One region of the Actinocatenispora thailandica genome, then DNA from elsewhere that is predicted to be linked to it. Evidence: riboswitches for the same ligand, from Rfam matches in the RefSeq annotation. Region 1 holds a riboswitch; the other holds the start of a gene.
The links. Region 1 has a riboswitch for cyclic di-AMP ahead of Athai_RS02025 (C40 family peptidase). Riboswitches for the same ligand answer to the same signal wherever they lie in the genome.
Positions count from the first base shown of each region.

Region 2: another riboswitch for cyclic di-AMP. It lies ahead of Athai_RS00095 (C40 family peptidase); the one in region 1 lies ahead of Athai_RS02025 (C40 family peptidase).

Region 1 is NZ_AP023355.1:436,603-440,808, forward strand. Features, by position in the region: gene Athai_RS02015 (hypothetical protein) at 1-120, opposite strand, end outside; tRNA gene Athai_RS02020 (tRNA-Arg) at 257-332, opposite strand; gene Athai_RS02025 (C40 family peptidase) at 574-1,542, opposite strand; cyclic di-AMP (ydaO/yuaA leader) riboswitch at 1,573-1,702, opposite strand; gene Athai_RS02030 (metal-sensitive transcriptional regulator) at 1,943-2,230, shown strand; gene Athai_RS02035 (heavy-metal-associated domain-containing protein) at 2,258-2,461, shown strand; gene Athai_RS02040 (heavy metal translocating P-type ATPase) at 2,498-4,206, shown strand, end outside.
Region 2 is NZ_AP023355.1:18,417-22,622, forward strand. Features, by position in the region: gene Athai_RS00090 (putative bifunctional diguanylate cyclase/phosphodiesterase) at 1-884, shown strand, start outside; gene Athai_RS00095 (C40 family peptidase) at 1,179-2,177, opposite strand; cyclic di-AMP (ydaO/yuaA leader) riboswitch at 2,189-2,360, opposite strand; gene Athai_RS00100 (aldo/keto reductase) at 2,792-3,970, shown strand; gene Athai_RS00105 (aminotransferase family protein) at 4,040-4,206, shown strand, end outside.

The DNA of each region.
Region 1 (4,206 bases):
GGCCGGCGGGCCGAGCAACCGGGTGGGCCTGGCGACCTCGATGCGCTCGATCCGTGAGTGCGGGGGGCCACGCGCACCCAGGTCGACATGGCGTCCAGGGTGCCGGACGCGCGGTGCCACGGGATCGTCCGTACGGCCGGGTCCCGGGACCGGATGCGGTGTCGTACGGAGGCAGCCCGCGGTCGACACGGCGGGATCGACGGCGCCCGGACGGGGCGCGCCCGGCGGCCCGGGTCGGTCATCGAGCGGTGTGACCTGGCGCCCCCGGCAGGATTCGAACCTGCGACACCCGCTTTAGGAGAGCGGTGCTCTATCCCCTGAGCTACGAGGGCAACGACCGGCATCTTCCCTGGTGAGCCAGCCATCTGTCGGGCCCGCCGCGTTTCGAGGCTCCGGCTTGCGCCGGCCGCCCCTTCCGCGCCCCTCGGGCCTACAGCGAGCTTACCGGCTCGGTGCGGTCCGGCTGCAGGGAGATCCCGGAGCTCGGGCCGCGGAGACCGCGACGCCGGTGCCGGAGACGGGGGGATGCTCCGGTACCGGCGTCGCGTGGGGGTGGGGGTAAGGCTTGTGTGATCAGCCGACGCGGCCGTAGCCGTCCGGCGGCATCATGTCGACGCTGGCCTTCTGCACCGGCTCGCCGTAGGTGGGCGCGTGGATGATCTGGTTGCCGCCGATGTAGATCGCGACGTGCTCGTTCCCGCTGTAGAAGACCAGGTCGCCGGGCTCCAGCTGGTTGCGGCTGATCCGGTGGGTCTGGCTGTACTGGGTGTACGAGCTGTGCGCGAGCGAGTAGCCGGCGGCGTTCCAGGCCATCATCGTCAGGCCCGAGCAGTCGAACTCGTTCGGCCCCGCGGAACCCATGTTGTACGGCTTGCCGAGCTGCGCCCACGCGTAGTCGACCGCCTTGCCGGCGCTGCCGGGCAGGTTCGGCGCCGGGCCGTAGTCGACGTTGGTGTTGTAGTTGGTCGGTGAGCCGTAGGCCTGGGTGCGCAGGTCGCGCAGCTTCTGCACGTCCTTGTCGAGCGACTTCTTCTGGTCGGCCAGCTTCTTCTTCGCCTGGGTCTGCTTGCCGATCTCGGTGTCCAGCGCCGCCTTCTGCTTGTCCAGCGCGGCCTTCGCCTTGCTGTACTCGGCGATCTGCTTGCTCTGGCTGCGGGCCAGCTGGTCGAGCAGGGAGAGCGAGTCGAGCAGGGTACTGGCGGAACCGTCGGAGAGGATCGCGTTCACCGCGCCGGGCTTGCCACCCCGGTAGGCGGCGGCGGCCATCTTGCCGACCGTCTGTTCCGCCGCGTCGACCTTCTTCTGCAGTGGCTTGAGCTTCTTGTTGACCGCCTTTTCCTTCTTCTTGCTGGCGGACAGCTGGTCCTGGACCTTGTCGTACTCCTGGACGGCCTTGTCGAACTGCTTCGACTTGGCGTCGATCTGTTTGGTCAGCTCGGCCTCGGACGGCGTCGCGTGCGCTGGGGTTCCGAGCAGCAGCAGCGCGATCGCGGTGAGTGCGGCGAACAGAACCAGGCCGACGGCCCGAAGCGGCCGCGGCATGACAGCGGAGGTAGGCACCGGCAGCCGGCTCCTTCTTCCTCGCACCGCCTGCCGGGTTAGCTGACGGGTTCGGGCGGGGAAGAAGTGCGCCCTACCACGACCCGCGGTCGCGGATTCACCCCAGGGAGGTGGGTCCCCGGCTCGCCGGCAAGCACCAGGGGAGGCGGCTCGCGCGGCAACTCGGCGGTGTCCACCGGTGCCGCCCACGGGCAGGCGGCAGACATCCGGTCAGACGGGGAGTCACATTAGGAGTAACCGTCAGTCGATCGCAAGTCGCCCCCGGCGCGCCACACACATTCGTTTCGGGAAGTGATCCGTTCGCGTCCGACTCGCTGCGCTCCGTGGTTGGATACGGTAGGGGGGTATGGTACTGTCGGGATCGAACGGGGGAGGTGGCCAGATGGCGAGTTACTGGTACAGCGACGACAAACAGGCACTACTGGCCCGACTGCGGCGAGTCGAGGGTCAGATCCGCGGGCTGGAGCGGATGGTCGAGCAGGACACGTACTGCATCGACATCCTCACCCAGATCTCGGCGGCGACCCGAGCACTGCAAGGCGTCGCGCTCGGGCTGCTGGACGGTCACCTGTCACACTGCGTGGCCGAGGCCACGGCAAAGGGTGGCGAAGAGGCCGAAGAGAAGGTCAAGGAGGCCAGCGCGGCAATCGCCCGGCTGGTCCGTTCCTGACCGCACATCATCGTTGTGGAGGCAATCATGGCAACTCAGACATACACCGTCACCGGTATGACCTGCGGCCACTGCGCCAGCGCCGTGAGTTCGGAACTCGGCGCGCTGCCGGGCGTGCAGGCGGTCCGGGTCGACGTGGCGAGCGGCCGGGTCGAGGTCGACACCGATCAGCCGCTGGCCACCGACTCGGTGGCCGCCGCGGTCGACGAGGCCGGCTACCAGCTGGCCTGAGTGCGGCGCCGGGACGGCGCCGGTCGGGGAGGGTAGATGTCTACTGTGGACAGTGACGGATCCGCCACCGAACTGCGGATCGGCGGCATGACCTGCGCGTCCTGCGCGGCCCGGGTGGAACGCAAGCTGAACAAGCTGCCCGGCGTGGCCGCGACCGTCAACTTCGCCACCGAGACCGCGCGGGTGCACCATCCCGCCGGAGTCTCGGTGCAGGATCTGATCGGCACCGTCGAGGCGACCGGCTACACCGCGCAGCCGCCGGAGCCGCCGGTCGAGACCGGCGACGCGCCGGCCCCGGACGAGCGGGACGAGGCCGAACGCTCGCTGCGCACCCGGCTGCTCGGCTCGGCCGTGCTGACCGCGCCGGTGCTGCTGCTCGCGATGGTGCCGCCGCTGCAGTTCAACCACTGGCAGTGGCTCGCGCTGACGCTGGTCTCACCGGTGGTGGTGTGGGGTGCGTGGCCGTTCCACCGCGCCGCGCTGACCAACCTGCGGCACCGCGCCGCCACCATGGACACGCTGGTCTCGCTGGGCGCGACCGTGTCGTACCTGTGGAGCCTGTGGGCGCTGTTCCTCGGTGGTGCCGGCGGTGAGCACCTGCGGATGAGCCTGCACCTGTTCGCCGGCGCGGACACCGGACCCCAGCTGTACCTGGAGGTCGGCGCCGCGCTGACCACCTTCCTGCTGGCCGGGCGGTACTTCGAGGCGCGGGCCAAGCGGCGCGCCGGTTCCGCGCTGCGGGCGCTGCTGTCGTTGGGCGCCAAGGACGTCACGGTGCTCACCGCGGCCGGCCGGGAGCAGACCGTGCCGATCGGACGGTTGGCGGTCGGGGACCGGTTCGTGGTCCGGCCGGGGGAGAAGATCGCCACCGACGGCGTGGTGGAGTCCGGCACCAGCGCGGTGGACGCGTCGATGCTCACCGGCGAGTCGGTGCCGGTCGAGGTCGGTCCCGGCGACGAGGTGGTCGGGGCGACCGTGAACGCCGGCGGCCGGCTCGTCGTCACCGCCCGCCGGGTCGGTGCCGACACCCAGCTGGCGCAGCTCGGCCGGCTGGTCGCCGACGCGCAGAACGGCAAGGCGCAGGTGCAGCGGCTCGCCGACCGGATCTCCGCGGTGTTCGTCCCGGTGGTGTTGGTGGTCGCGCTCGGCACGCTGGTGGCGTGGCTCGCGGCCGGGCAGCCGGCCGCGGCGGCGGTCACCGCCGCGGTGGCCGTGCTGATCGTCGCCTGCCCCTGCGCGCTCGGGCTCGCCACGCCGACCGCGCTGCTGGTCGGTACCGGTCGGGGCGCGCAGCTGGGCATCCTGATCAAGGGGCCGGAGGTGCTGGAGTCGACCCGGCGGATCGACACCGTGGTGCTGGACAAGACCGGTACGGTCACCACCGGCCGGATGACGCACACCGACACGATCGCCGCCGCGGGCGAGTCGGCGGCCGAGATCCTGCGGTACGCGGGTGCCGTCGAGCACGCCAGCGAACACCCGATCGCCCGTGCGGTGGCCACCGCGGCGTCGGCCGCCGGGGAACTACCGGAGGTGCACGACTTCGCCGCCGTGGCCGGTTTCGGTGCACTGGCCACTGTGGACGGTCATCGCGTCGTGGTGGGCCGGCCGGAACTGCTGACCCGCGAGGGCCTGTCGGTACCGGCGGAGCTGACCGAGGCCATCGGCACCGCCGGTGCCACTGGCGCCACCGCGGTACTGGCCGGCTGGGACGGGGTGGCCCGGGGCGTCCTGGTGGTCTCCGA
Region 2 (4,206 bases), 420 kb from region 1:
CCCTGTACTGGGCGAAGTCGGAGGGCACCGATCGGCTCGCGGTGTTCGACCCGGACCGGCACGCGCGGGAGGTGGCCCGCTACTCGCTCGCCGCCGCGATGCCCGCCGCCGTCGAGCACGGCGAGTTCGTGGTCGAGTACCAGCCGCTCGTGGGGTTGGCCGACGACCGGCTGCGCGGGGTGGAGGCGCTGGTCCGCTGGCGGCACCCGGAACTCGGCTGGCTGCCGCCGGACCGGTTCATCAACCTGGCCGAGGAGACCGGGGCGATCGTGCCGCTCGGCCGCTGGGTGCTGCGCTCGGCCTGCGAGCAGGCGCAGCGCTGGCAGGAGATCGCCGCCGACGACTTCTTCGTCAGCGTCAACCTCGCGGTCCGGCAGGCGCACGAGAAGCACCTGACCGACGAGGTGTCCGAGGTGCTGTCGAGTACCGGCCTGCCGGCCGACCGGCTCGTGCTGGAGCTGACCGAGAGCGCGATCATGGGGCCGGCCGCGGAGCCGCTGCGGGCCCTGCACGCGCTGACCGACATGGGTGTCCGGCTCGCCATCGACGACTTCGGTACCGGCTACTCCAACCTCGCCTACCTGCGCCGGCTGCCGGTGCACGCGCTCAAGATCGCCGGCTCGTTCGTGTCCGGGATGGCCGACGCGACCGACAACGGTGTCGGTGGGCCGGACCCGGTGGACGAACGCATCGTGGAGACGCTGGTGGAGTTGGCGCACGCGCTCGACCTCACCGTGATCGCCGAGGGCGTGGAGACCGTCGGGCAGGCCAGCCGGCTCCGCGAGTTCGGCTGCGACGTCGGGCAGGGGTGGCACTTCGCCCGCCCCGGTGCCCCGGAGGCGATCACCGCCCGGCTCGTCGCGGAACGCAACGGCCAGCGCTGACCCGACGACGCCGCCGACCCCCGGACGGGAGTGCCGAGGGTTGCCTCCGGCCCAGGGGGCCGCAGGATTCCCCGGCCCGGGACGGCCGTGGGATGCGCCGGCCCGGGACGGCCGCGGGATGCCTCCGGCTCGGGAGGGCCGCGGGATGCGCCGGTCAGCAGGGCCGCCGGTCAGCAGGGCGGCCCGCCGGGGCCACCGGACACGCTGGTCCGGCCGTGGAAAGGGTGAGGGCCGACCCCCACGTGGTGGCGGGGACGGCCCTCCTCGGTGGCTACCGAGTCGTGTGTCGCGGCGTCAGGGTCGAACCGCCCCGTACCAGGAACCGGGGTAGTCGAGCGTGGACACCTTGACGTACTCACCGGGCTGCGGTGCGTGGATCACGTAGCTCGTGCCGTCGTACCGGCCGATGTAGATGGCGACGTGCTCGCCGCCGTTGTAGAACACCAGGTCACCGGGCTGCAACTGGTCGCGGGTGACGTGCGGGAAGGCCGCGTACTGGCTGTAGGTGTACGCCCGCATGTGCACGCCGGCCGCGGCCCAGGAGGCCGAGGTCAGGCCGGAGCAGTCGAAGGTGTTCGGCCCCGCCGTCGCCCACACGTACGGGTCGCCGAGGTGGTTGATCGCGTAGCGCACGGCGACGCCGCCCGGCCCGGGGATGTACGGCATCTGCGGCAGCTGGGTCCCGGTGTTCTTCCGGGCCGCCGCCGTCTTCATCCACTGCTTCTCCATGGTGTCCATGTCGGACTTGAGCTTCTTCTTCTCCGCGGAGAGCTTCTTGGCCTGCGCCTTGTTGCTCGCGATGAGCTTGTCGTACTTCGCCTTCGAGGCGTCCAGCTTCTTCTTCGCCGACTCGTACCTCGCGACCTTGGCGTGCTGGTCGGCGGCCATCCGGTCCAGCGTCGCCATCTGGTCGAGCATGGTGGTGGGCGAGCCGTACTTCAGCATCGAGTTGAGGGCGGACAGGTTGCCGCCCCGGTAGGCGGCGGCCGCGTAGGTGCCGACCTCCTTGTACATCGCGTCGACCTTCTTCTTCAGCGGCGCGATCTGCTTGCTCAGCTCACGGGACTTCTTCTCGTTCTTCGCGAGCGCGTCCTCGTTCTGCTTCAGCTTCTCGCCGTTGGCCTCCAACTTGGACCAGGTCGAGTCCATGCCGTGTTCCAGCTGCGAGGCGGACGGGTCCGCGTGCGCGGCGGTCGGGCCGATCAGGCCGACGCCGACGGTGGCGCAGAGGGCGGCGGCGAGCAAAGCAAGCGCGCGCCGGGTTGGGCGCGCAACAGTCCCCGCTACTGACACCAGTAGCTCACTCCTTCTCCCGCAACCGCCTACCGGGTTAGCTGACGGGTTCGGGCGGGAAGAAGTGAGTTCGCCCTACCGCCGGCTCTCACCGAGAGCTGGCCGATTCACCCCGGATGGGCGCCGCGAACGGCGCCCGTTGGATCCCCGGCTCGCCGAGTGACGACTCGGCGGTGCCCGTTCGGCGCCACCGGTTTGGTGGCAGACTCCCGACCGGACCGCCCAAGAGTACGGATACCGCCGAGTGCCGTTCAACCCTGCGTGATCTGTTTGGCTTCGTCGGCCTGTCGGCGGTGGGCCGTGCTCCCGTGTGCGGACACCTTGGGTAACGAACCCGTTATCGTGCCGTTACGAGTGGCCGGCCGAGAAGCTGCCCAGGAGACCGCCACCACCAGGTAAATCACCGGCCGCTGCGGCCGGCCCGCGGTCCGCCATGTGGGAAGCGCCACAGCACTCCGGGCGATGCTGCGCTCCGCGATGGCCGTACCACCAACCGTTTGCCGATCCGCAGAATCCCGGTACGACAGGCGCCCCGGTGCGCCAGGGTGAGGGGGTGACGGCGACGCGGCGACGTGGGGCACGCGGCGGCGTCCGGGGCGAGGAGGTGGCACTCGATGCCCGCCAGCGATCTGCCGACCCGCCGGCTGGGTCGTACCGACCTGCACGTCACCCGGGTGGGCTTCGGCACCTGGGCGCTCGGCGGCGCGGGCTACGCGTACGGCTGGGGGCGGCAGGACGACGACGACTCGGTCGCGGCGATCCGGTACGCCGTCGACCACGGCGTCAACTGGATCGACACCGCACCGGTGTACGGGCTGGGCCACGCCGAGCAGGTCGTGGCCGCCGCGCTCGCCCCGTACCCCGAGGCGGACCGGCCGTACCTGTTCACCAAGTGCGGCCTGAGCTGGGACGAGACGGACCGGACCCGCCCGCCGCGCGCCGCCGGTGCGCCGAAGCACCTGCGGCGTGACCTGGAGGGTTCGCTGCGCCGGCTCGGCGTCGAGCGCATCGACCTGTACCAGCTGCACTGGCCCCGCGCGGCCGGGGTGCCGCTCGCCGAGACCTGGCAGACGCTGCTCGACCTGCGCCGCGAGGGCAAGGTCCGGGCGATCGGGCTGTGCAGCCAGCACACCGCCGGGCTGACCGCCGCCGCCGCGCTGGGCCGGCCGGACGCGGCGCAGCCGCCGTTCTCCGCGATCGACCGGGAGGCCGCCGACGGCCTGCTCGACTGGTGCGCCGCGAACGAGGTCGGGGTGCTCGCCGCCAGCCCGATGCAGTGCGGGTTGCTGACCGGCACGTTCACCCGGGAACGGGTGGCCGCGTTGCCCGCCGACGACTGGCGCCGCGGCGACGGCGACTTCATCGGCGCCGCGCTGGACCGCAACCTCGACCTGGGCCGCCGGATGGGCGACGTCGCGCACCGCCGGGGCCGTACCCTCGCCACCGTCGCGGTCGCCTGGACGCTGGCGTGGCCCGGGGTGACCGCCGCGATCGTCGGCGCCCGCCGGCCCGACCAGGTGGCGGGGTGGCTGCCGGCGGCCACCGAGACGCTGGACGCCGAGGACCTGGACGAGATCGCCGAGGCGATCGAACGGTCCGGCGCCGGTACCGGCCCGACCCGGCCACCGTTGCCGGCCGACCCGGACCCGCCGGCCGCGGCGCCCGGGACCGCGCCGGTACCGCCGGATCCGCCCGGGGCGCCGGCGACGGAACGCCCGGTGCCGGTCGAGGGCGGGGCGTACCAGGTCACCGTGGACCAGCCGCGCGGCGACCTGCTCGCCGAGCCGTCGTAACCCGTCCCGCAGCACGGCGCCGGTCGCGCGGTACGGTCGGCCGCAACGCCGGGCACGAGGGGGATGACGATGGGCGCGTTCTGGCATCCGTTCGCGGACATGGGCGACGTCGAGTCGGCGGGGGAGTTCGTGCTCTCCCGCGGCGAGGGCGTGTGGGTGTTCGACGAGAACGACCGCCGCTACCTGGACGCGACCGCCGGCCTGTGGTTCGCCAACGTCGGGCACGGCCGGCGCGA